Regions from separate parts of the Streptomyces sp. NPDC047002 genome, predicted to be linked through region 3. Evidence: riboswitches for the same ligand, from Rfam matches in the RefSeq annotation. Region 3 holds a riboswitch; each other region holds the start of a gene.

Region 1 (5,598 bases), on a different contig from region 3:
GTCGGCGCTCCAGCTGAAGACGTTGGCGCCGAGGCAGAGCGGGGAGACGGAGAGGTCGGAGGGGCCCAGAATGCGTCGATCAGTCATGCGTCCCATTGAACAACCCGCGCCCGTCCCCGGACATACCGCATGCGTCCGGGCCGCGCCCGCCGGGCCGCCAGGGCCACCCGCCCGTCAGGGCTTGAGTCCGTGGTCCTCGAGCCAGGGCCGCGGGTCGATCGCCGTGCCGCCCGTCGTGCGGACCTCCAGATGCAGGTGGGGGCCCGTGACGTTGCCGGTGGCGCCCACCCGTCCGATGACGTCGCCCGTGCTGACCTTCTGACCGACCGACACCAGCATCGAGGACTGGTGGCAGTACCAGAGCTCCTCGCCGTCGTCGAGCTTCACGACCGTGCGGTAGCCGTAGGCGCCCGCCCAGCCCGCCGAGGTGACCGTGCCGCCGTGCACGGCCTTGACGGGCGTGCCGGTGGGCGCGGCGAAGTCGAGGCCCGTGTGGTAGCCGGAGGACCACATCGGGCCCGGGTCCCCGAACTGCCCGGTGATCGTGTACGAGGTGACGGGGAGCGTGTAGCTCTTGGCCAGCTTCGCGAGCCTGGCGGCCTCGGCCTTCTTGGCCGCCTCGGTCGCCGCCTTCTTCTTGGCCTCGTCGGCCTTCTTCGCCGCGGCCGCCTGCTGCTTCGCGGCCTCGGCGCGCGCCGTGGCGACGGCCTCGGCCTCGGCGGCCGCCTGCCGGGCGTCGTCCGCGGCCTGCCGCTGCGCCGAAGCCTGCTGGAGAATACGGGCGCGCAGCGCCTCGCCCGCGTCGGTGGCGCCGTGCGCGTAGTCGGCGGTGGTCACGCCCGCGCTCGTCAGCGGCGCGCTCGCGAGGACGGCCGCCGGCGCGGGCGCCTCCTCGCCCACCAGGGAGTCGACGACCGGCAGCGAGGCTACGCGCTGCGGCAGGTGGTCGGTGATCGCGTCCGGCACGGATATCGCGACCGGCGCCCTGCCCTGCGCTGCCGCGATGCCGCCCGCGCCGACCGCGGCGATGACGCCCACGCCGAGCACGGTCGAGCTGCGGGCGAGCGCGTTGCGCTGCTTGATCACCCGGTGCTTGCCCCGCAGCGGCGAGATGGCCGTGGCCGAGCCCTCGGGCTGCCCCCAGGCCGCGCCGCCTTCTGCGGCCTCCTCGGGTCTCTCGAAGGAACCGACGCCCGCGGCGGCGGTGTCGCCCGTCGCGGGAAAGGAGCCCGTGTCCCCGTAGGCGGGAAAGGCCGCGGTGTCCTCCACGGCAGGGAACGCGCCCGTGTCGCCGGCCTCCCCGTACGCCGCGAACGCGCCCGCGTCCCCGCCCCGCACGCGGAAGGAACCGGCGTCGCCGAAGGCGGAGAAGGAGCCCGTGCCCCCGTGAGCGGCACCGGACCCCGCGTCCCCCACCGCGGCGAACGACCCCGTGTCCCCGTACTCGGCGAACGACCCCGTGCTCCCGTATGCAGGGAAGGAACCGGTGTCGCTCATCGCGGGAAACGCCCCGGTGTCCCCGTACGCGGGGAACGACCCCGTGTCGCCGTAGCCACCGCCGTACCCGCCCCGCGGGTCGAAAGCGGCGGTGCGGGTGACGTGTGCGGCCGGGGCGCCGGGGGAAGGCTGAGGGGTGGACACGCCGTGCGGGACGTACGGGGTGTGGGGTATGCCCGAGGCCGACAGGGCTTCCGGGGCAGGCTTGTTGGACGCCACGGGGGCGCGCTCCTTTCCTTCCTTCTCGCCTACCGGGTTAGCTGACGGGTTCGGAGCAGGAAGGTCTCCTACGGGCAGGGCGGACCGCCGAAGAGGCGGTGCGTCAGGCCCGATTCACCCCAAGGGTTGGTTCCCCGGTTCCCTCGCGGAATTCGGCGCGCGAGCACGGAGCCGCCGTGGGCGACGGCTGGGACGACCGCGCTGCGTTATCGAACGTTAATAGAGATCCGGCCGTTATTCCAAGCCGATCGAGATGATCGTCAACGACTCCGCAGCGGATCAACCAGGACAGATGGCCCCGCAATCGGGCGAGTTGACCCCGCTTCAGCGGGCACCCTCACACCCGGCCGCCCGAGCGGGCAACAGCCGCCGCCCCCGGCGCCCGCCCCCAGCAGTGCGGAGTGCTCGCACCTGGACACGCAGCGTTACAAGCCCCCGCGGTCACGGCGGCGGCACGACGCTCATGATCCGCCGCCGGTCCGGCTGGCCCGCCGTGGGCCGGTTCACAGCGAGCAGCGCCATGTCGTCCGTGCTGCCGCCCCCGGTGTGCACGCGCACATCGCCCACGACCGCGTCGAGCAGCTCCTCGGGGCCGGGGAAGATCCGGCCGCGCAGCCGCTGCGCCGGGTCGTAGAAGACCCCGTCGCGATCCCGCGCCTCCGACAGGCCGTCCGTGTAGAACAGCAGCGTCGAACCCGGCGGGTACGGGCTGGTGTCGGCGCGGTCGGGCCAGGAGGCCAGCTCCGCCATGCCGAGCGGCAGCGCGAACTGTCCCGGTACGAGCGTCGTCACGACGCCCGCGGCCTCCAGCAGCATCGGCTCGGGGTGGCCGCGGTTCAGCAGCCGCACGACGCCCTCGCCGCGCGGGATCTCCGCGAGCACCGCCGTCGTGAACGACTCCGCCGTCTCCGCCTCGGCGCGCCGGATGCCCTCCCTGGTCAGCGCGCGGTCAAGGCGGTGCGCGACGCCTTCGAGGGTGCGCTCCTGCTCCGCCGCCTCCCGGAAGGCGCCGACGAGCACGGCGACCGTCTCGACCGCGCCCATGCCCTTGCCGCGCACGTCCCCGACGATCAGCCGGACCCCGTGCGGGGTGTCCTGCACCGCGAAGAGGTCGCCGCCGATGAACGCGTCCTCCTGCGCCGCCTCGTACCGCGCGGCGATGTGCAGCCCGCCGATCTGCTCCGAGGGCTGCGGCAGCACCGCGCGCTGCGCCGCCTCTGCGATGATGCGCGCGGACGCCAGCCGCTCGCCGCTGCGGCGCACGATGCGGTTGATGCCGAGCGCGAGCGCCGAGACGACCACCACGGTGAGCAGGTCGCCCACCGCCTCGACCCGGCCGATCGTGCCGTCGTCGATGCGCAGCAGCACCTCGGTGCCGATCGCGATCAGCGCGATCACCAGAGTCCCGACGGGACCGAAGAACGGGGCCGCCACCATGGGCGCCGCGGCGAAGAACGGGGACGCGGTGAAGCGCGTCGGCGTCACCGCGTCGAAGACCACGCCGACGAGGATCACGACGAGCGGCAGCCAGAAGCGGAATCTGCTGGGCCGGGGCGTGGGCGCCACCTCGCCCCGCGCGGGCTCGCCATCGCGCCGGGCGACCCAGTCGCGCGCGATCCGGACGCCGCGTGGCGCCCTGCCGCCCCGCCTGCGCCGTTCACCCCGCCCCGTCTTCGCCACCAGTGGTCTCTTTCTGCCGGTCTCCTCGCCAAGGCTGCGGACGGTACCGCGCTGTCTCCAGGCTCGCCGCCATCGCACGCGACGGCGAATCGCCGTCGACCGACTGGCGTACCGCCCGGGGAGCGCCGGAGCGCGCCGCGGGGCCGTACGGGCCGGGGCCCCAACGCACCGAAGGCCCGGATTCCGGGGAATCCGGGCCTTCGGCCACAAGTAGCGGGGACAGGATTTGAACCTGCGACCTCTGGGTTATGAGCCCAGCGAGCTACCGAGCTGCTCCACCCCGCGTCGGTGAACACCACCCTACGCCATCCGGAGCACGCCCGGCGCCACGTTCGCCCCGGGCGGACGCCCGCGGGGGCTGCCGCTAGGCGGCGGGGACCACGTCGGCCTTGACCGCGGCGGCCCACTCGACCAGCAGCTCCTGATAACGCTCCTGCTCAGCGGGGGTGAGAACACGGCCGGCCCCGGCCCACAGAGCGCGGATGCGGTCGTTGACGTCGGCGGCAGACCGCGGGGAACCGGGATCGGCGACGGCACCGGACGGTGATGCGAACATGTGCCCAAGACTACGGGCCGCCACTGACAGTCGGCGGAGCGTGGAGGCGCGACCCGCGCACGTGTGAGGCAGCACACGCCGCCCGCGGGGCGCGGCAGGGGCGCAGGTCAGCGCGTGCCGTAGTCGTGGCCGAGCCCGCCCTGCCACTCCACCCACGAGGGGTCGTCGAGCAGGTCCTCCGCGTCCGGCAGCCCGGCCCGGCGCAGGAACTCGACCAGGTCGCCGTCCGAGTGGGCGAGACCCATGATCTGCCCGCGGACCGTGACCCGCCGGCCGCCCGTCCCGGACGCCCGGTGTACGACGATCGGTGCGTCACTCATGCCCCAAGCCTGCGACGAACCGGCCTCGCGCGCAGCCCCCTGGGCGTTTTGCCCACCGTGATTCTCAGGACTTCCACGCCGCCACTCCCGCCGCACGCTCCCCCGCAGGCACGCGAAAACCCCCGCGGCCGGTCCTGCGGGCCGGGCGCGGGGGCGTGACGTAGGCCGTGTGGGACTTGAACCCACAACCAACGGATTAAAAGTCCGCTGCTCTGACCAATTGAGCTAACGGCCCGCACCGCGAAGCATAGTCGGCCCCCGCCACGCGACATGCCCGAGACCGTGGGGCGTTGGCCCCGCACCGGGGCCGGGGGCCCTGCGCCGAGGACCTGGGGCGCCTCAGAACTGCTTGTACAGGTCCGTGAGGATCTGCCGGGTTTTCTTCGCGGACTCGGCGTGCGCGACCATGCGGTCCATGGCCTCCTTGTACTCGGCGACCTCGGCCGCCTCGTCCAGGTAAAGGGCGCCGGTCAGGTACTCGACGTACACGATGTCCGGCACCTCGGGCACGTCGAAGCGGAACAGGACGAACGAGGTGTACGTGCCGGGGTGGTGGCCGGCCGAGAGCTCGGCCAGCTGGAGCGTGACGTTCGGCAGCTCCGACAGTTCGAGCAGGCGGCCGATCTGCTCGCGCATCAGCGCGGCAGAGCCGACGGGGCGCAGCAGCACGGTCTCGTCGATCACCGCCCAGTACGTCGGCGGGTTCTCCCTGGTCAGCAGCGCCTGCCGCTGCTTGCGCAGCGCGACGTGGCGCTCGATGCGCTCGGGGTCGAACTGGCCCACCGCGCCGGTGCGCAGGATCTCGCGGGTGTACTCCTCCGTCTGGAGGACGCCGGGCACGAAGTGCGGCTCGTACGTGCGGATCGTCTTCGCGGCCTCCTCCAGGCTGACATATCCGCTGAACCAGCCGGGCAGCACGTCGTGGAACCGCTGCCACCAGCCGGGCTTGTTGGCCTCCTCGGTGATCTCAAGGAAGGAGGTCACGCCCGCCGGGTCGACCCCGTAGGCGGGCAGCAGCACCTGCAGGTAGGGGATCTTGAGGGCGACCTCGGCCGACTCCATGCGGCGGATCGTCGCCACTGTCACATGCAGGAGCTTGGCCGCCTGGTCGCGGGTCATCCCGGCCCGTTCGCGCAGACCGCGCAGCTGTCTGCTCAGGACGAGCTGTCCTATGGTCGGGGCCGAGCGCGGTTCACTCATGACCCGTGCCCCCCAGTGCTCGCATGGGCGCAGTCTGCCACAGGACCAGAACGTGAGTACGGGAGCCCTCGTCCCGTTTTCGCTCTCTTTCCACCCCCGTCTCTTACCACCCCGGAACACCGGGTG
Region 2 (5,598 bases), on a different contig from region 3:
TCTTGAGGGCCACCTCGACCGAAACCGAGCCCGAGTCGGCGAGGAAGACATGGCGCAGCGGCTCCGGGGTGATCTCCACGAGCCGGGCGGCGAGCCGCACGGCGGGCTCGTGTGTGAGCCCGCCGAACATCACATGGCTCATCCGGCCGAGCTGGTCGCGGGCCGCCTCGTTGAGCACCGGGTGGTTGTAGCCGTGGATGGCCGACCACCACGACGACATGCCGTCGACCAGCTCGCCGTGGCCCTCGGCGGGCTCGGCGAGCCGCAGCCGCACTCCGGAGGCAGAGGTGACGACGAGCGGGTCAGCGCGGCCCGGCATCGGGCCGTAGGGGTGCCACACATGGGCCCGGTCCAGTGCCAGGAGTTCGGGTACGGCGAGGCCGCCGGGGGCGAGCGGCTCAGGCATTCGGCGCCAGGTCCGTCCCCGCGCCCCTGCGCCGCACCGCCACCAGGTCCGTGCGCGCGCCCTCCGCCGCGGCACCCTGCTCCGGCGCCTCCGGCGCCTCCGGCCCGCAGGGGGAGCCCGCGGCCCCGCAGCCGTCCGCCGCGTGCGCGCCGTCCGGTGAGCGGTCCGCCGCCGCGCCCTCTGCCGCAGCGCCGTCTCCCGCGCCCGCGCAGGCGCGGCCCTCGCCGCAGCCGTGGCCCGCCGCCTCCGCGCGGTGCGCGGGCAGCGTCGTCTCGTCCGCGCCCTCGACCGTGAAGCCGGCGTCCGCGATCATCTCCAGGTCCTTCTTGCCCTCCTGGCCCTCACTGGTGAGGTAGTCGCCGAGGAAGATCGAGTTGACCAGGTGCAGCGCCAGGGGCTGGAGGGAGCGCAGGTGCACCTCGCGGCCGCCCGCGAGCCTGACCTCCACGTCCGGGCAGACGAACCGCGCCATCGCGAGGATCCGCAGGCAGCGCTGCGGCGTCAGGTTCCACTCCTCGGCGAGCGGTGTGCCCTCGAAGGGGATGAGGAAGTTCACCGGCACCGAGTCCGGGTCCAGCGCGCGCAGCGAGAACACCACGTCGACCAGGTCGGCGTCGCTCTCGCCCATGCCGGCGATCAGCCCCGAGCACGCGGAGAGCCCGGCCGCCTGCGCGCGGTGCACCGTCTCCACCCGGTCCGCGTAGGTGTGGGTGGTCGTGATGTCCCCGTAGGTGGATTCCGAGGTGTTGAGGTTGTGGTTGTACGCGTCGGCGCCCGCCGACTTGAGGCGCTCGCCCTGCCCGGCGGAGAGCAGGCCGAGGCAGGCGCACACCTCGACGCCCTCGTTCTCCTCCTTGATCGCCTCGATGGTCTTCGAGACGCGGTCGATGTCGCGGTCCGTCGGACCGCGTCCGCTCGCCACCAGGCACACCCGCTTCGCGCCGCCCGCGACCCCGGCCGCCGCGGCACGCGACGCCTCGTCGGGCTTCAGCCAGGTGTACTTGAGGATGTCCGCGGTCGACCCGAGCCGCTGCGAGCAGTACGAGCAGTCCTCAGGGCACAGGCCGGACTTGAGGTTGACGAGGTAGTTGAGCTTCACCCGCCGCCCGAACCACTGGCGGCGCACCTTTCCGGCCGCTGCCACCACGTCGAGCAGCTCGTCGTCGGAGGTCGCGAGCACCGCGAGGGCTTCCTCGCGCGTCGGCTGCTCGCGCCGCAGCCCCTTCTCCACCAGTGTCTTCAGCAGATCCATGAACCGATCCTCGCGGACGGCCGTCACGCGGTGCCAGGGTGGAAGCCACCAAAACGACCACTGCGAAGTGTGGACATGACCACACCTCGGGACGGTTTGCCTCCGGTTAGTGTCTGTGCACTGCCTACAAAAGGACCCGACGCCATGGCCCACGACCCCTTCGCCTGGACCGAGGAAGCCGCGCGCGAGCGGGAGGGCTCGGGACTCGTACGGGCCCTGCGGCCGCGCCCCGAGCACAGCGACGTGCTCGACCTGGCGAGCAACGACTACCTGGGCCTCGCCCGCCGCCCCTCGGTCACCGAGGCGGCCGCCGACGCCGCGCTGCGCTGGGGCGCGGGCGCCACCGGCTCGCGCCTGGTGACGGGCAGCACCGCGCTCCACGCCGAGCTGGAGCGCGAACTCGCCGCGCACTGCGGCTTCGAGGCCGCCCTCGTGTTCTCCTCCGGGTACGCGGCCAACCTCGCGGCCCTCACCGCGCTGACCGCGCGCGGCTCCCTGCTCCTCTCCGACGCGGGCAACCACGCCTCGATCGTGGACGGCTGCCGCCTCTCTCGCGCGCAGACCTCCGTCGTGCCGCACGCCGATCCCGAAGCGGTCGGCAAGGCCCTCGACGCGTACGGCGGCGGACGGGCCCTCCTCGTCACCGACGCGGTCTTCTCCGTGGATGGTGACGCGGCCCCGCTGCGCATGCTCGCCGACGTCTGCCGTACGCGCGGCGCCGCGCTCCTGGTGGACGAGGCGCACGGACTCGGCGTCCTCGGGCCCGGCGGGCGCGGGGCGCTGCACGCCGCGGGGCTCGCGGACGCCGGGGGGCGGCTCCCCGGCGGCGTCGTCGCCACGGTGACCCTCTCCAAGTCCCTCGGCAGCCAGGGTGGCGCGGTCCTCGGCCCGGCGGCCGTGATCGAGCACCTGGTCAACACCGCGCGGACGTTCATCTTCGACACCGGGCTCGCGCCCGCGGCCGCAGGCGCGGCGCTCGCGGCGCTGCGCTGCCTGCGGGCGGAGCCGCACCTCGCCGAGCGCGCGCGGGAGGTGGCCCGTACCCTGCACACCGCGCTGACCGCGGCGGGACTCCAGGCGGTCCGCCCGGAAGCGGCGGTGGTGTCCGTGCGGGCGCCCTCGCCGCACGCGGCCGCCGCATGGGCGGCCGGCTGCCGCCGCGCCGGCCTCGCCGTGGGATGCTTCCGGCCGCCGTCCGTACCCGACGGGATCTCCCGGATCCGGCTGACCGCACGCGCCGACCTCACGGACGGCGAACTCGGCCGGGCCGTCCGTACGATCGTCGAAACCGCGCCCGAACACTGAGCGTTCGCCGCCCGGGGCGGGGCCCGGCCGGTGTCGCGGGCCCACAACCGGCCGAGTATCGAACAGTTCACTGCTTCGGGCGACAGATGCGGCATATCCCGGCGAATGGGCGGGCCCGGCGGCAGCATGGACCGCACGCCGACGCGGGGCGGACCGCTCCGTCCGCGCCGCGCGTGCGACCCCGTGCCCGCACTCGCACCCGGGCCCCGCCCGGTGGAAAAGGGACAGCCCCGCCATGGCAGACCACCAGGAAGCATCCGTCACACTGCCGAGCGAGCCCGCCTCGGTCCCGGTGGCCCGCAGATATGTCGCAGAACTCCTCACGGAGTGGGGCCTCCCGGTGGAGGCGGAGACTGCTGAAACGGTCCGCCTGGTCGTCTCCGAACTTGTCACCAACGCGGTGCTGCACACCTTCGGTACCTCGCCCACCTTCACCGTGGACGTGGCGCTCGACCGCCACGAGCGCCTCAGGATCGGCGTCACCGACAGCCATCCGCGCTGGCCGAGGCGGCTGCCGGCGGCCGTGCAGCAGGACAACGGGCGCGGCATGGTGATCGTCCGCTGGCTGGCCGCCGAGTGCGGCGGGCGGCTCTCGGTCACCCCGACGCCCGAGGGCGGCAAGACGGTCTGGATCACGCTGCCCTGGGTGGCGGCGGCCTGAGGCCTGCCGAGCGTGCCGCCGCCACCGCGCGGGCGGCGGGTCAGGCCACGCGCCCGTACCAGACGTCCTTCGTCCAGATGTGTTCGAGCCGCACCGTGGAACCCGTCTTGGGCGCGTGCCAGATGCGGTCGTCGCCCGCGTAGATGCCCACGTGGTAGGCGTTCGAGCCGCTGTGGAAGAAGACCAGGTCGCCCTTGCGCCTGGCCGAGGCCGCGATGTGCTCGGTGCCGTTGTACTGCTGCTGCGTGGTGCGGGGCAGCGACGTGCCGGCCTTCTTGTACGCGTAGGCGGCGAGCCCCGAGCAGTCGAAGCTGTCGGGCCCCGCCGCGCCCCAGTGGTACGGCGCGCCCGCCTTGGACGCGGCGACGCTCACCGCCCGGACGGCGACGGCGGAGGAGGCGGCGTGCGCGTCGGGCTGGGCGCCGGGGGCCACCAGGGCGCCGCCGACGGCCACCAGCGTGAGGGCCGACACGGTGCCGGCCCGGGAGAACAGAGACGGGACATGAACCTGCGCAGTCATGCGCAACCCTTCGTCAGCCGCCTGTGAAGGATGGCCTGTCGGGTTCGGGCGCGAAGGTGCCCGGCCGCCGAAGCGGCTTCACCCCGAGGAGCGGTCGCGTCGCCGCGCCGTTCCGTAACGCTCGGGTCCTCCACTCCTGCCGATCCACTCGTGTCCGCACGAAGTCCGGTACGGCGGCAGGACTCGGCGTCCGCCCGGACCGCCTCGCCAGGTGACGAGGGCTTGCGACCTGTCGCAGGGATCGTGACAAGCCGCCCGCGGATTTCCGAGCCGAAACGGCGATATGTGAAACTCATCACAGTTGATCTGTTTGTGCGTATTCGCCAGGTCGGTGGGAGGCTCCGCGGACCGGATCCCGGGCGCGGGCCAGCGGTGGTGGGGGCCGCTCAGCGTGTACGCATCGTCGCGGTACGCAACCGGGGCGTGCGCCGCACCGCCGGGGACGACTGGTCCGAACGGGGCCGGGCCCGACCCGCCGATTGCGCCGTCCGGGGAGCCCGCAGGGGAGCAGTGCCCGGGTGCGGCGGCCGGGGTGACTCCGGGCTTACGCCGAGGTGTCGCGCGGCAGCGCCACCCGCCCGGCGCGCCGCTCGCCGTCGAGCACCCGCAGCGCCCTGGCGAGCGTGCCCGCGTGCAGCTCGGACTCGCCGCGCGTGTGCATGCGCGCCAGGGCGTCCCGCAGTTCCACGGTGCGCGCGGGCAGCGCCTGCGCGGCACGCAGCGCGGCATACGTGTCCCCTCCGCGCGCCGGGTTGAGGCGGCCGACCAGGTCCACGACGGCCAGATAGCCGTCCACCACGTCGCACTCGGCCCGGGTCAGCGCGGGCAGCGGCGGCAGCTCGGGCGGCAGCACCGGCCGCTCACCGCCCCGCGGGGGCGCCCGCGCCCGCCGAGGGTCCGGCGGCGCGGCGGTCGACGACATGGTCCACGAGCCCGAACTCCAGGGCCCCTGCTGCGTCGAGGAAGGTGTCGCGGTCCAGGCTCGCCTCGATGTCGGCCGCTTCCCTGCCGGTGTGGTGCGCCAGCGTCCGCGTCAGGAACGCGCGCTGCCTGACCAGTTCCTCCGCGTGGATCAGCAGGTCGGACGGCTGCCCGCGCACCGGCTCAGGGAGGGAGGGCTGCTGGAGCGCGATCCGCGCGCCGGGCAGCGCCATCCGCTTGCCCGGCGCGCCGGCCGCCAGCAGCACGGCGGCGACCGAGGCGACCTGGCCGAGGCAGGTCGTGCCGACGTCGCAGGAGATCGTCCGCATCGTGTCGTAGACGGACGACATCGCGGTGACCGAGCCGCCGGGTGAGTTGAGGTAGAGCGCGATGTCCTGGTCTGGCGCCGCGTACTCCAGGTGCAGCAGCTGCGCGATCACGTCGTTGGCCGCGGCCTCGTCGACGGGCGTGCCGAGGAAGACGATGCGCCCTTCGAGCAGCTTCGAGTACGGGTCGAGGGTCCTGGTCCCGAG
Region 3 (5,598 bases):
TTGGTCCCGCAGTCGATCGCCGCGACCTTGGTCATGCGCCCTTCTCCGTCTCCGTCGTCGCTTCGCGCCCGCACCCGGCCGGTGCGCCGGGCACCGCCGCGCACGGCCCCTTGAGCCACCACTCGGGCAGCAGCGCGATCGCCTCGTCGCCCAGCGGGTTGACGCCGGGGCCCGCGGCGAGCGAGTGCGCCACCAGCACGTGCAGGCACTTGACCCGGTCGGGCATGCCGCCCGCGCTGGGGAAGCCCGCAAGCACCTCGATCGCGTCGCGCCGCGCCAGGTAGTCCTCGTGCGCGGCCCGGTAGGCGGCCGCCAACTCCGGGTCGGTGCCGAGGCGTTCGGTCATCTCCTTCATGACGCCGCCCGCTTCGAGGGTGCCGATGGCGGACGCGGCGCGCGGGCACGTCAGGTAGTACGTGGTCGGGAACGGCGTCCCGTCGGGCAGCCGCGGCGCGGTCTCGACCACGTCGGGCAGCCCGCAGGGGCAGCGGTGCGCGATCGCGCGCAGACCGCGCGGCGGGCGTCCGAGCTGCGCCTCGAAGGCGGCGGTGTCGTCCGCGGTGGGCGGCTCGGTGCGTTCGGTCTGCGGAGGAGGGGTGTCCATGACTGCTGTGTGCTGCCTTGCTGCTCGTGGTGGGGACCGCGCGGCGCGGGCCGGTGCGGCCTCAGTGTCCCGCGCCGCCGCTCGCCGCGCCGGTGCGGGGCCGGGGTGCGCCCGCCGCGTCCGCGTGGTCGACGTCGTCCAGCATGTTCGCGTACCAGGGCCTGTTGGCGGGCCCGACCGCCTGCTGCTCCTGCTTGACCGCGGTGGGGGCGTTCATCGTGTACCCCTTCTCCCCCGGCATGACGAAGTGCAGCCGCTCGCGCGCGAGCCGCTCGATGTACGCGTCGTCCTGGAGCCGCGCCTTCTCGTCCCGCAACTTCTCGACCTGCGCCTTGGCGTCGCGCGCGGTGCGCTGCTGGTCCGCGATGTCGCCCTGCTGCGACACGTACTGCCGCATCGGGTAGGCGAGCGCGACGACGAGGGTGCACAGCACGAGGGCGAGGAAGGCGGCGCGCCCTGTCAGCCGGGAGCGGTGCGCCTGCCTGCGGCTCTGCGAGCGGTAGACGCGCGCCGCGGTCTGCTCGCCGAGCACCCGGAGCCGGGTGGCCGTGGAGAAGCGCTCCTCGCCGCGGCCGCCGCGCTGCGGGCGTCCGCCGCCCGCCTGCGGGGTGGTGCGGCCGGGCGCGGGGCGGGGCTGCGCGGACGGCGCACGGCCGCCCGCCGCCGGTCCGCGGCCGCGCGGGACGCCCGCCGCACCGGCCGGTGCGCGGCCCGGTGCGCGGTCACGGGGGCGGCGGCCGCCTGCGCCGTCACGCGCTCCGTCCCGGTCTCCGGTCCGTGCCATGGCCACACTCCCCTGTCACCCGTCGTACGCCCGGTACACGCCCTGCGCACGTGCGCGTCCCCGGACACGGTACGGGACCGCGGCCGGGGACGGTGTGACACGGGCGGGTCTCAGCTCTCCGTGCCGCGGAAACGCGGGAAGGCGCTGCGGCCGGCGTACACGGCGGCGTCGTCGAGGATCTCCTCGATGCGCAGCAGCTGGTTGTACTTGGCGACGCGGTCCGAGCGGGCCGGGGCGCCGGTCTTGATCTGGCCGCAGTTCACCGCGACGGCGAGGTCGGCGATGGTGACGTCCTCGGTCTCACCCGAGCGGTGGGACATCATGCACTTGAAGCCGTTGCGCTGGGCCAGCTCGACGGCGTCGAGCGTCTCCGTGAGCGAGCCGATCTGGTTGACCTTGACCAGCAGGGCGTTGGCCGCGCCCTCCTCGATGCCGCGCGCGAGGCGCTCGGGGTTGGTGACGAACAGGTCGTCGCCGACGATCTGCACCTTGGCGCCGAGCTGGTCGGTGATGGTCTTCCAGCCGGCCCAGTCCTCCTCGTGCAGCGGGTCCTCGATGGAGACCAGCGGGTACGCGTCGACGAGCTCCGCGTAGTACGCCGTCATCTCCTCGGCGGAGCGGGTCTTGCCCTCGAACTCGTAGCTGCCGTCCTTGTAGAACTCGGAGGCGGCGACGTCGAGCGCGAGCGCGATGTCGCGGCCCGGCACGTAGCCGGCCTCGGTGACGGCCTCCAGGATGAGGTCGAGCGCGGCGCGGTTCGACTCCAGGCTCGGCGCGAAGCCGCCCTCGTCACCGAGGCCCGTGGACAGGCCCTTGTTCTTCAGGACCTTCTTCAGGGTGTGGTAGACCTCCGCGCCCCAGCGCAGGGCCTCGGAGAAGGACTCGGCGCCGATCGGCGCGATCATGAACTCCTGGATGTCGACGTTCGAGTCGGCGTGCGCGCCGCCGTTCAGGATGTTCATCATCGGCACCGGCAGGAGGTGCGCGTTGGGACCGCCGAGGTAGCGGAACAGCGGCAGGTCGGACGCCTCGGAGGCGGCGTGCGCCACGGCGAGCGACACGCCGAGGATGGCGTTGGCGCCGAGCGACGACTTGTCGGGGGTGGCGTCCAGGTCGAACATCGCCTGGTCGATGAGGCGCTGCTCGGTGGCGTCGTAGCCGACCAGCTCGGGGCCGATCTGCTCGATCACCGCGAGCACGGCCTTCTCCACGCCCTTGCCCTGGTAGCGGTTCTGGTCACCGTCCCGCAGCTCAAGGGCCTCGAAGGCGCCGGTGGAGGCGCCGGAGGGGACGGCCGCACGGCCGGTGCTGCCGTCGTCGAGGCCGACCTCGACCTCGACGGTGGGGTTGCCTCGGGAGTCGAGGATTTCCCGGGCTACGACGACGTCGATCGACGGCACGAGCATCTCCTTCTGGGAAGTGACGTGGGGAGCGCAGGGTCTGCGTCTGTAGTCCTTGCGCCAAGAGCCTAACCGGCGCGGGCGCCGCCGGGTGCTCCGGGCAGTCCCCACGCCGGGCGGCGGCGCGCGGCACGGCCGGACGAGTGGCCGCGGCCGGGCCCCGAGGCCGTGGGGGTGGCCCCGGGGCCCGGCCCCGCACGGCCGAGCGGCCCGTCCCCGTGGGGCCGGGCCGCTCGGGCCTGCCGGTGTCGGCAGGTGCGCCATGGTGCGTGCCGCTCCGCGTGCGCCGATCCTGCCGCAGGGCCGCCGGGAGGCCGGCCGGGGCCCGCTGCCGCGGGCCCGGCCGAGCGGCCCGCGCGGGGTCCGCGTGCGGGGCGCGCGGGCCGTCAGTGCAGGTGCAGCTGCTGGCCCGGGAAGATCACGTTCGCGTCCTTCACGATGTCCTTGTTCAGGTCGAACAGCTTCTTCCAGCCGCCCTTGACGTGGTGCGCCGAGGCGATCTTCGAGAGGGTGTCGCCGGACGCGACCTTGTACTCGCCGTCACCCTTCTTGATCACGGTGGGGCGGGCGGTGCCGCGGCTCGCGGGCTGCGAGGCGCTGTGCTGCTGCACGGGGCGCTGCTGCGCCTTCTGCTGCGCCGGGGCCTGCTGGGTCGAGCTGGAGTGGCTCGTCTCGGCCTGCGCCGCTCCGGAGCCGCCGGGGCCCGACAGGTTGACGCCGCAGGACGGCCAGGCGCCCTTGCCCTGGCTCGCGAGCACCTTCTCGGCGACCGCGATCTGCTGCGACTTGCTGGCCTGGTTGGCCTGCGAGGCGTAGGCGGTGCCGCCGTACGCGGCCCAGGTGGAGTTCGTGAACTGGAGGCCGCCGTAGAAGCCGTTGCCGGTGTTGATCGACCAGTTGCCGCCGGACTCGCACTGGGCGACCTGGTCCCACTCGGAGACCGAGGCGGCGGACGCCGACGTGGCGGAGAGCAGCGGCACCGCGACTGCGGCGCCGGTGACACCGGCGAGCGTGGCGTAACGGACGGCCTTGGACGGGCGGCGGTGCTTGTGGGCCTTGCTGGAACGCAGCATGGAGCATCTCCTCACCGACGCCTGCGAGGTCAGCTGTCGGGTTCGGGCGCAGTGAGTTGCCCGGTCGCGATGGACCACGTGGTGCGTGGTCCGTGCGGTGCGCACAGGCTGTGCGCGCCGCTCGCGGCTTAACCCCAAGCCGGGCCGCTGGGCCGTCCATCCACGGACGGCCTTCCCGGTCCGGCGGCGGAACCTTGGGTCCCCCGCTCCTGCCTTCGGCGCGTGACGCGACGACTGTTCCCGTCGACCGACGGCAGGATTCGGCGTTTCGGTCGACAGGGCCCGCGGTGCGAGCGGTGAAGACCGTAAACATACGACTGTCAGATCTTCAAAGACGGACATAAGGGCGGTAAAGCCCAAATCCTTCACCCGCATGGACCCATTTCCCCAGGTGAACCCCGAAACAGGCGAATCTGGCGGCCCATTTCGACCAAACACCCCGAAGAGATGCTTGTCTCACTTTCACAGAGTTGGACATACGGTGCCGAACTGACAGCGCACGGGGGCCACTTCATGGCCTCCCGTGCGCTGTGCCGCGATCTGCCCTTCGATATCAGCCGGCCCCGAGCTCCAGGGTCTGGCCAGGGACGATGTGGTTCGGGTCGGACCCGAGCGCCGCCTTGTTCGCCTCATAGACGGCGCGCCAGCCGCCCTTCACGCCCTGGCTCGCCGCGATCCCCGACAGGCTGTCGCCCGCGTGGACCGTGTAGCGGCGGGCTCCGGGGCCGTGCGCGGCGGCGGAGTCCGCTGACGCGGGGTCACCCGATGCGGCGTGCCGCCCGGATGGGGGCTTCTGCGCCGAGGTGCCCGACGCGTGCGCGGCGGGCTGCGTGCCGCGGTGCCTGCCGCCGGCCGCCGCCGCGCCGCCGGCCGCGGTGGCCGCGGGGCTCGCGGCGTCCGCCTGGCCCCCGGTGGCCCGGGCCGGGCCCTGGGCCGGGAGCTGCCAGAGAGACTGGGCGTCGCCGCCGGTGTACTGCGGCGCGAACGGGATGCGGATGACGTCCCGTACGACACCGGGCCTGTCGGCGTTGCCCACGGAGCCCGCGCCGCCGGTGGGCGCGAGCACCCCGCCGTCGTTGTCGCGGCTGACGCCCGACGGGAAGCCGCTGTCGTCGCTTGGCGTCGCGGGGGGCGTGGCGCGGTGCTTGCCACCGGACGGGGTGGCGTCCGACGGGGTGCCGCCGTGCGCCGGCGCGTCGGGGCTCGCACCGTCCGAGGGCGTGGCGGAGGGGTCGGGCGCGTCGTCGGACGCGGCGGGCGCGTCGCCGGGGTCCGTGCTCGCCGAGGGGTCGGGGGTGGCCGAGGAGCCCGTGGCGGGGCTGGCGGAGGGGTCGGGCGTCGCGGAGTCGTCGGAGCCGCCGAGCAGGCCGCCGACCACGTCGCCCAGGGTGTCGCCGTCGTCGTCGCCCGAAGGCGTCGTCTGCGGCAGGCCCGCGCTGTCGGCGCAGTCGGCCCACGTCTGGGAGCCCTGCCCCGCGAGGATCTTCTCGGCGACGGAGATCTGCTGCGCCTTGCTCGCCAGGTCGGGGCGGCTCGCGTACTGGCTGCCGCCGTACTGGTCCCAGGTGTCCTGGCTGATCTGGAGGCCGCCGAAGTAGCCGTTGCTGAGGTTGGCGTCCCACTGTCCGCCGCTCTCGCACGCGGCCACCTTGTCCCAGGTGGAGGCGTCCGCGGCGCTCGCGCTCGCGGAGGCGAGCAGCGGGATGGCGAGTGCGGAGCCGGTCACCCCGGCGGCCA
Region 4 (5,598 bases), on a different contig from region 3:
CAGGTCTCCACGGTGCACCAGCTCACCGGCATCCCCATCGACCACTTCGTGATGCTCGACTTCTCCGGTGTGGTGAAGATGTCCGACGCGGTGGGCGGCGTGTCGGTGTGCGTCAGCGACAACGTCTACGACACGTACTCGCACCTCAAGCTCGCCAAGGGCACGCACACCCTCAAGGGCGACGCGGCGCTGGAGTTCGTCCGCACGCGGCACGGCCTGGGCGACGGCAGCGACCTGGGCCGCACGTACGCGCAGCACATCTTCCTGAGCGCGATGATCCGCAAGTTCAAGAGCGCGGGCACCCTCTCCGACCCGCCGAAGGTCTACGCGCTGGCCGACAGCGCGACCAAGGCGATGACGGTGGACACCGGCCTCGGCAGCATCAGCAAGCTGATCGGGCTCGCCGACGACCTCAACAAGGTCCCGGCGAAGCGGATCACCTTCACCACCATGCAGACCGGGCAGTCGCCGACCGATGCGAACCGGGTGATCCCGGCGCCCGGCGCGACCGCGCTGTTCTCGGCGATCGCCGACGACAAGTCGCTGACCGCGTCGAACGGCAAGAAGACGGCGGCGGGTGGGCAGCCGTCGGCCTCGCCGTCCAAGGCGGCGCAGCCCTCGGCCTCGGTCGCGCCCTCCGACGTCTCGCTGTCCGTGGAGAACGGCACCGGCATCACCGGGCGGGCCGGCGCGGTCGCCTCGGCCCTGACCGGCAAGGGCTTCACCGTCGGGGCGTCGGGCAACGCGGGCAGCGCGGTGGCGCGTACCACGCTCGCCTACGGCCCGGGGCAGAAGGCGGCGGCGCAGACCGCGGCGGACGCGCTCGGCCTGCCGTCCTCCCAGGTCACGTCCTCGGACACCGCGGGCCTCGTGCTCACCATCGGCTCGGACTGGCCCTCGGGAGCCGCCTATCCAGGCAGCTCCTCGGGCGGCGGCTCCGGGAACGCGCACGAGGCCGTCTCCGGCGCCCACGCGGACACCGCCGACGACTCGAAGGCGTGCGCCGAGGTGAGCCGGTACAAGACGGTCGAGATCAACGGCGTACCGATGACGCCTTCTCAGGCGTACGCGGCATCTCCCAACAAAAAGGACTCCGCCTCCTGACGCGCGGGAGGCGCGCAGGACGCACGGAGGCCCGCCGGTGTGTCTCCGGCGGGCCTCCGCGTCTCGCCCCGCTCGGGCCCGCCGGTGTGTTCCGGCGGGCCCGAGCAGGGTGGTGTGTCCGTCAGTACGGGCCGTTGACGTTGTCGATCGAGCCGTACGTGGCGGCCGCGTAGTTGCACGCGGCGGTGATGTTCGCCACCGGGTCGTACGGGTCCATCGAGGTGCCCGCGACGTGGTAGGTCTGGAACGTGGGGTCGATCACCTGGAGCAGGCCCTTGGACGGGGTGCCCTGGGCGGCGTTGGAGTCCCAGTTGTTGATCGCCGTCGGGTTGCCGGACGACTCGCGCATGATGTTGCGGTAGATGCCGTCGTAGCTGCCGGGGATGCCGTGCTCGGCCATGACGGCCAGCGACTGGCGTATCCAGCCGTCCAGGTTGTCGGCGTACACCGGAGCCGCGGCCTTCTTCGCCGGGGCGGTGTCCGCGGTGTTCTCTGTCTTGATGACGGTCTTGTGCGCGGTGTGCGCGGTGTGCGCGGTGCGCTCACCCGTGCCGCCGGTCGCGCCCGTGGTGTGGGCGGCGGAGGCGGCGGCCTTGTGCCCGAGGGACAGCTTGAGGCCGGGGTGGATGAGCGACGGGTTGCCGCCGACGGCCTCCCGGTTGTCCTGGTACAGCTTGTGCCAGCCGCCGGACAGCGAGTGGTCGAAGGCGATCTTCGAGAGCGAGTCGCCGGGCACCACGGTGTACACGGAGCCCGCGGCGGTGTGCGCGGCCGTGCGGGCCTGCGCGGGGGCCTCGGCGGCCTGGTGGACCGCGGCCTCGTGGGCTGCGGACTGCGGGGCCGGCGCGGCGCCCGCGGCCGCGGCGGTCAGCAGGGGTACGGCGATCACCGCGCCGCCCACACCTGCGGCCATGAGGCCGCGGGTCAGCGATCGGGACAGGGGACGGCGGTGGCTGGCCTTTTTGGGCATGCTGAATTCCTCTCCGTCGCCTGCGAGGTGAGCTGTCGGGTTCGGGCTGGAGATGCCCGGCCGCATGGCTGCGGCTTCACCCCGAGCCGGTCCGCATGCGCGGCACGGCGACTTACCTGGGTCCCCCGCTCCTGCCGTATGGATGAGTTCAGTGGTTGAGGTATCCGGGCAGCGGCAGGATTCGGCGGTCTGTCCGGAATGACGAGAACGTAAGCGAAGACCTCGCGGCGAAACAAGTTCTGAATTCACGCAGCGATGCTTTAAACGCGTTCAGCGAGGGAATACTCGATCTTCCCCCTGCCGCCGAAAGCCCCAACGCGCCCTGGACGCGCGCGAAATGAGGCAGGCCCTCAACAGGCCCACACGCCCCTTCTGGTGACACATATCACCGACCAGCGGCGCAACCGTCCCAGACAACACCCGCCAGAGAGCAATAACTTACCCTAAAAGCCCAGACGGGAGCTTAGGTGTGAAAAGCACTAAATCGCCCATAACGGCACCATGGATCCACGCTCCCTCCTTCCGTGCGGCCCACCCTCCCGAGAATGACGCGCAATCAGGAATTCACCCCGCGGACGGCGGCCGCGCGGCCTGCCGCAAGGCCCCGGAAGATCGCCGGGCAAAGGTCGAGCGGAACCCGCACCAATTCCCACAGGAGAGTCGTCCGCAAGACCTCGCAGAAGAGAAAGACATTCCCCTTTCCCTTTCTGACGTGCAATCAAAAGGCGACCGCGGCGTAAGCTGCCGGTGCCGTGCGGGCTCCCCCACCGGGCGCGCCCGCGCCGCACCGCTCATTCCTTATCCACATGGAGGAACCCGTCCCGTGACATCGAACGAGCAGAAGCCGCCGACCGGCGCACCCGCAGGACCTGTGGGCCCCGTCGACAGCTCGGTGGTGCCGCGCTACGCGGGCATCGCCACCTTCGCGCGGCTGCCCCGCCTCGAAGACGTCGGCAGCGCCCAAGTCGCCGTGGTCGGCATCCCCTTCGACAGCGGTGTGTCCTACCGGCCGGGCGCGCGGTTCGCGCCCGCCGCGGTGCGCGAGGCCAGCAGGCTGCTGCGCCCCTACCACCCGGGGCTCGACGTGTCCCCGTTCGCCGCCGTGCAGGTCGCCGACGCGGGCGACATCGCCGTGAATCCGTACGACATCGGCCAGGCGGTGGCGACCGTGGAGGAGCGTGTCGGCCAACTCGCCGCGGACGGCGCCTCGGTGGTGACGGTCGGCGGCGACCACACGCTCTCGCTGCCGCTGCTGCGGGCCGCCGCCCGGGTGCACGGGCCCGTGGCCCTGCTGCACTTCGACGCCCATCTGGACACCTGGGACACGTACTTCGGGGAGCCGTACACCCACGGCACGCCGTTCCGCCGGGCGGTCGAGGAGGGGCTGCTCGACACCGAGGCGCTCAGCCACATCGGCACCCGGGGTCCGCTGTACGGCAAGGCGGACCTCGCCGAGGACAGGCGGCTCGGCTTCGGCGTCGTGACCGCGGCCGACGTGATGCGGCGCGGTGTGGACGAGACGGTGGCCGCCGTGCGGGAGCGGATCGGCGACCGCCCGCTGTACGTCTCCGTCGACATCGACGTCCTCGACCCGGCGCACGCCCCCGGCACCGGCACCCCGGAGGCGGGCGGCCTCACCTCGCGCGAACTGCTCGAAATCCTGCGCGGCCTGGCCGGCGCCAGGATCGTCGGCGCCGACGTGGTGGAGGTGGCGCCCGCCTACGACCACGCCGACATCACCTCGGTCGCGGCCTCGCACGTCGCCTACGACATGGTGAGCCTGCTCGCCCTGCGCCGCGCGGAGGCCGCAGCCTCCTGAGGCAGGGCCGGGCGCCGGCCCGCGGGAACAGCGGCGCCCGGCCGTTCCGCGGCGTCGGGGCCCGTACGGGCCCGGCACCGGCGCGCGAGGCGCACGCTGTTACGATGCGGCGGCCTGTCGCAGCCGTCGGCACGGCACGGAAGCCCCCGGTCGCGGGGCAGTTGGACTACTGGAGCACACATGCTGGTCGCGGGGCTCGTCCTGGCCATGGTCGCAGGGCTGATCCACCTCTACATCTTCGTCCTCGAGTCGTTCCGCTGGACGGCCCCCGCCACCCGCGCGACCTTCGGCACCTCGGCGGAGCAGGCCAAGGAGACCCGCCAACTCGCTTACAACCAGGGCTTCTACAACCTGTTCCTGGCCGTGGCCGCCCTCGTGGGCGCCGTCCTGGTGCTCGCGGGCACGGTGACGGTCGGCACCACGCTGGCGGTCACCGGCACCGGCAGCATGGTCCTCGCGGGCCTCGTCCTCGTGTCGAGCGACCGCACCAAGCTCCGCGCGGCCCTGGTCCAGGTCCTCGCACCGGCGCTCGCCCTGATCGCGCTCCTGGTGGCACACCTCACCTGAGGCGCGCCGCCGGGGAGGCGCCCGCGGGACCACCGGCACGGCTCCCCCGTGGTCGTGCCGGCCGGGCCCCCGCGCGCCACCGCCCCGGCCGCGCCAGGAGGACACTAGAGGAGCGGTCGGCAGGGGGCGAGGTCTTTCTCGCCCAGTGACCCGCGCCCCGGGTTTCGCCCCGCACAGTGGCGGGGTCCGCGGGGTCTCACAGCTCGCCGAGCGCCCTGAGGGCGAGCCACAGCTCGTGGGTGGCGCTCGGCGCGTGCAGCAGCGACCTGCCGAGGGCGTCCTCCGCCCGTACGAGGCGTTTGCGCAGCCCCGGCGGCGAGATGCCGAGCGCCGCGGCCGCCTCGGCGAGCCGGGTGCCCGCGCGCAGCCAGGCGCGCACGGCGTCGAGACCTGACGCGCCGAGCGGGCGGGTGCGGGCGCCGGCCCAGCGCTGCGCGGCGGGCGCCGCGAGCAGCGCGGGCAGCCCCGGCGCGTCCCCGGGGCCCTGCGCGGCCGCGGGGGTGCGCAGCCGCAGCGCGAGCCATACGGTCGCCCGCCCGGCGACGCCGGTCAACAGCTCTGTCTCCAGGAGCTGTTCGAGGAGCCGCACCCGGGCCGTGAGGGTGTTGCGGTGGATCTTCAGATGGCGGTCGGCCCCGGTGCCGAAGGTCAGCCAGGACGCCAGTGTGTCCAGCAGCTCCGCCGCGTCGGGATCGGAGCGCCTTGCCGGTGTGTACGCGAGGCAGGGCCCGAGCACCCCGGCGGCCCACCGGGCGCCGGCGGGGCCGAGCGGCGGCACGAGGGTGTCGTGGCTGCTGAAGCGCCCGCCGCGGCCCGGGGCACCGCGCGCCGCGGTCAGCGCGTGGAAGGCCTGCTCGTAGCCCAGGGCGGTGTCCCGCAGGGCCACTTCGGCGCTGGTCCCTATGCGGCACTCCGGCAGTTCTGCGAGCGCGTCACGCTCCCAGCCCGCGACTCCGGCGGGCACCAGCGCGATGACGTGCCGGGAGCGCACGGGGCACGGCACGATCCAGGCCGCGCCCGCCGCGACCCGTTCCAGCCTGGCCGCGGCGGCGCCGCGCTCAGCTGCCGCGGCCTCGACCACGCACACGCGCAGCGGTCCCGGCAGCCGGTCCCCCATCGCGCCGGAGACCCGGTGGGC

The links. A riboswitch is a leader RNA that binds a small molecule or an ion and turns the genes downstream of it on or off. The one in region 3 is predicted to bind cyclic di-AMP.
Region 1: linked by a shared signal. The riboswitch ahead of AB0910_RS28355 (M23 family metallopeptidase) and the one ahead of AB0910_RS29700 (transglycosylase family protein) in region 3 are both predicted to bind cyclic di-AMP.
Region 2: linked by a shared signal. The riboswitch ahead of AB0910_RS10410 (C40 family peptidase) and the one ahead of AB0910_RS29700 (transglycosylase family protein) in region 3 are both predicted to bind cyclic di-AMP.
Region 4: linked by a shared signal. The riboswitch ahead of AB0910_RS05905 (transglycosylase SLT domain-containing protein) and the one ahead of AB0910_RS29700 (transglycosylase family protein) in region 3 are both predicted to bind cyclic di-AMP.

Annotation. Positions count from the first base shown of each region.
Region 1 is NZ_JBEYWC010000041.1:57,265-62,862, reverse strand. It holds gene AB0910_RS28360 (aldo/keto reductase) at 1-87, opposite strand, end outside; gene AB0910_RS28355 (M23 family metallopeptidase) at 175-1,269, opposite strand; cyclic di-AMP (ydaO/yuaA leader) riboswitch at 1,728-1,884, opposite strand; gene AB0910_RS28350 (PP2C family protein-serine/threonine phosphatase) at 2,158-3,282, opposite strand; tRNA gene AB0910_RS28345 (tRNA-Met) at 3,608-3,681, opposite strand; gene AB0910_RS28340 (hypothetical protein) at 3,761-3,952, opposite strand; gene AB0910_RS28335 (hypothetical protein) at 4,060-4,272, opposite strand; tRNA gene AB0910_RS28330 (tRNA-Lys) at 4,434-4,507, opposite strand; gene AB0910_RS28325 (helix-turn-helix transcriptional regulator) at 4,612-5,472, opposite strand.
Region 2 is NZ_JBEYWC010000008.1:8,967-14,564, forward strand. It holds gene AB0910_RS10390 (adenosylmethionine--8-amino-7-oxononanoate transaminase) at 1-406, opposite strand, end outside; gene bioB (biotin synthase BioB) at 399-1,658, opposite strand; gene AB0910_RS10400 (8-amino-7-oxononanoate synthase) at 1,803-2,963, shown strand; gene AB0910_RS10405 (ATP-binding protein) at 3,199-3,624, shown strand; gene AB0910_RS10410 (C40 family peptidase) at 3,665-4,144, opposite strand; cyclic di-AMP (ydaO/yuaA leader) riboswitch at 4,148-4,330, opposite strand; gene AB0910_RS10415 (hypothetical protein) at 4,689-4,997, opposite strand; gene AB0910_RS10420 (ATP-dependent Clp protease proteolytic subunit) at 5,005-5,598, opposite strand, start outside.
Region 3 is NZ_JBEYWC010000047.1:34,982-40,579, reverse strand. It holds gene AB0910_RS29720 (Ppx/GppA phosphatase family protein) at 1-35, opposite strand, end outside; gene AB0910_RS29715 (DUF501 domain-containing protein) at 32-604, opposite strand; gene AB0910_RS29710 (septum formation initiator family protein) at 666-1,136, opposite strand; gene eno (phosphopyruvate hydratase) at 1,499-2,794, opposite strand; gene AB0910_RS29700 (transglycosylase family protein) at 3,175-3,861, opposite strand; cyclic di-AMP (ydaO/yuaA leader) riboswitch at 3,865-4,092, opposite strand; gene AB0910_RS29695 (transglycosylase family protein) at 4,415-5,598, opposite strand, start outside.
Region 4 is NZ_JBEYWC010000004.1:20,182-25,779, forward strand. It holds gene AB0910_RS05900 (LCP family protein) at 1-1,104, shown strand, start outside; gene AB0910_RS05905 (transglycosylase SLT domain-containing protein) at 1,226-2,074, opposite strand; cyclic di-AMP (ydaO/yuaA leader) riboswitch at 2,079-2,238, opposite strand; gene speB (agmatinase) at 2,898-3,893, shown strand; gene AB0910_RS05915 (DUF1304 domain-containing protein) at 4,074-4,460, shown strand; gene AB0910_RS05920 (helix-turn-helix domain-containing protein) at 4,657-5,598, opposite strand, start outside.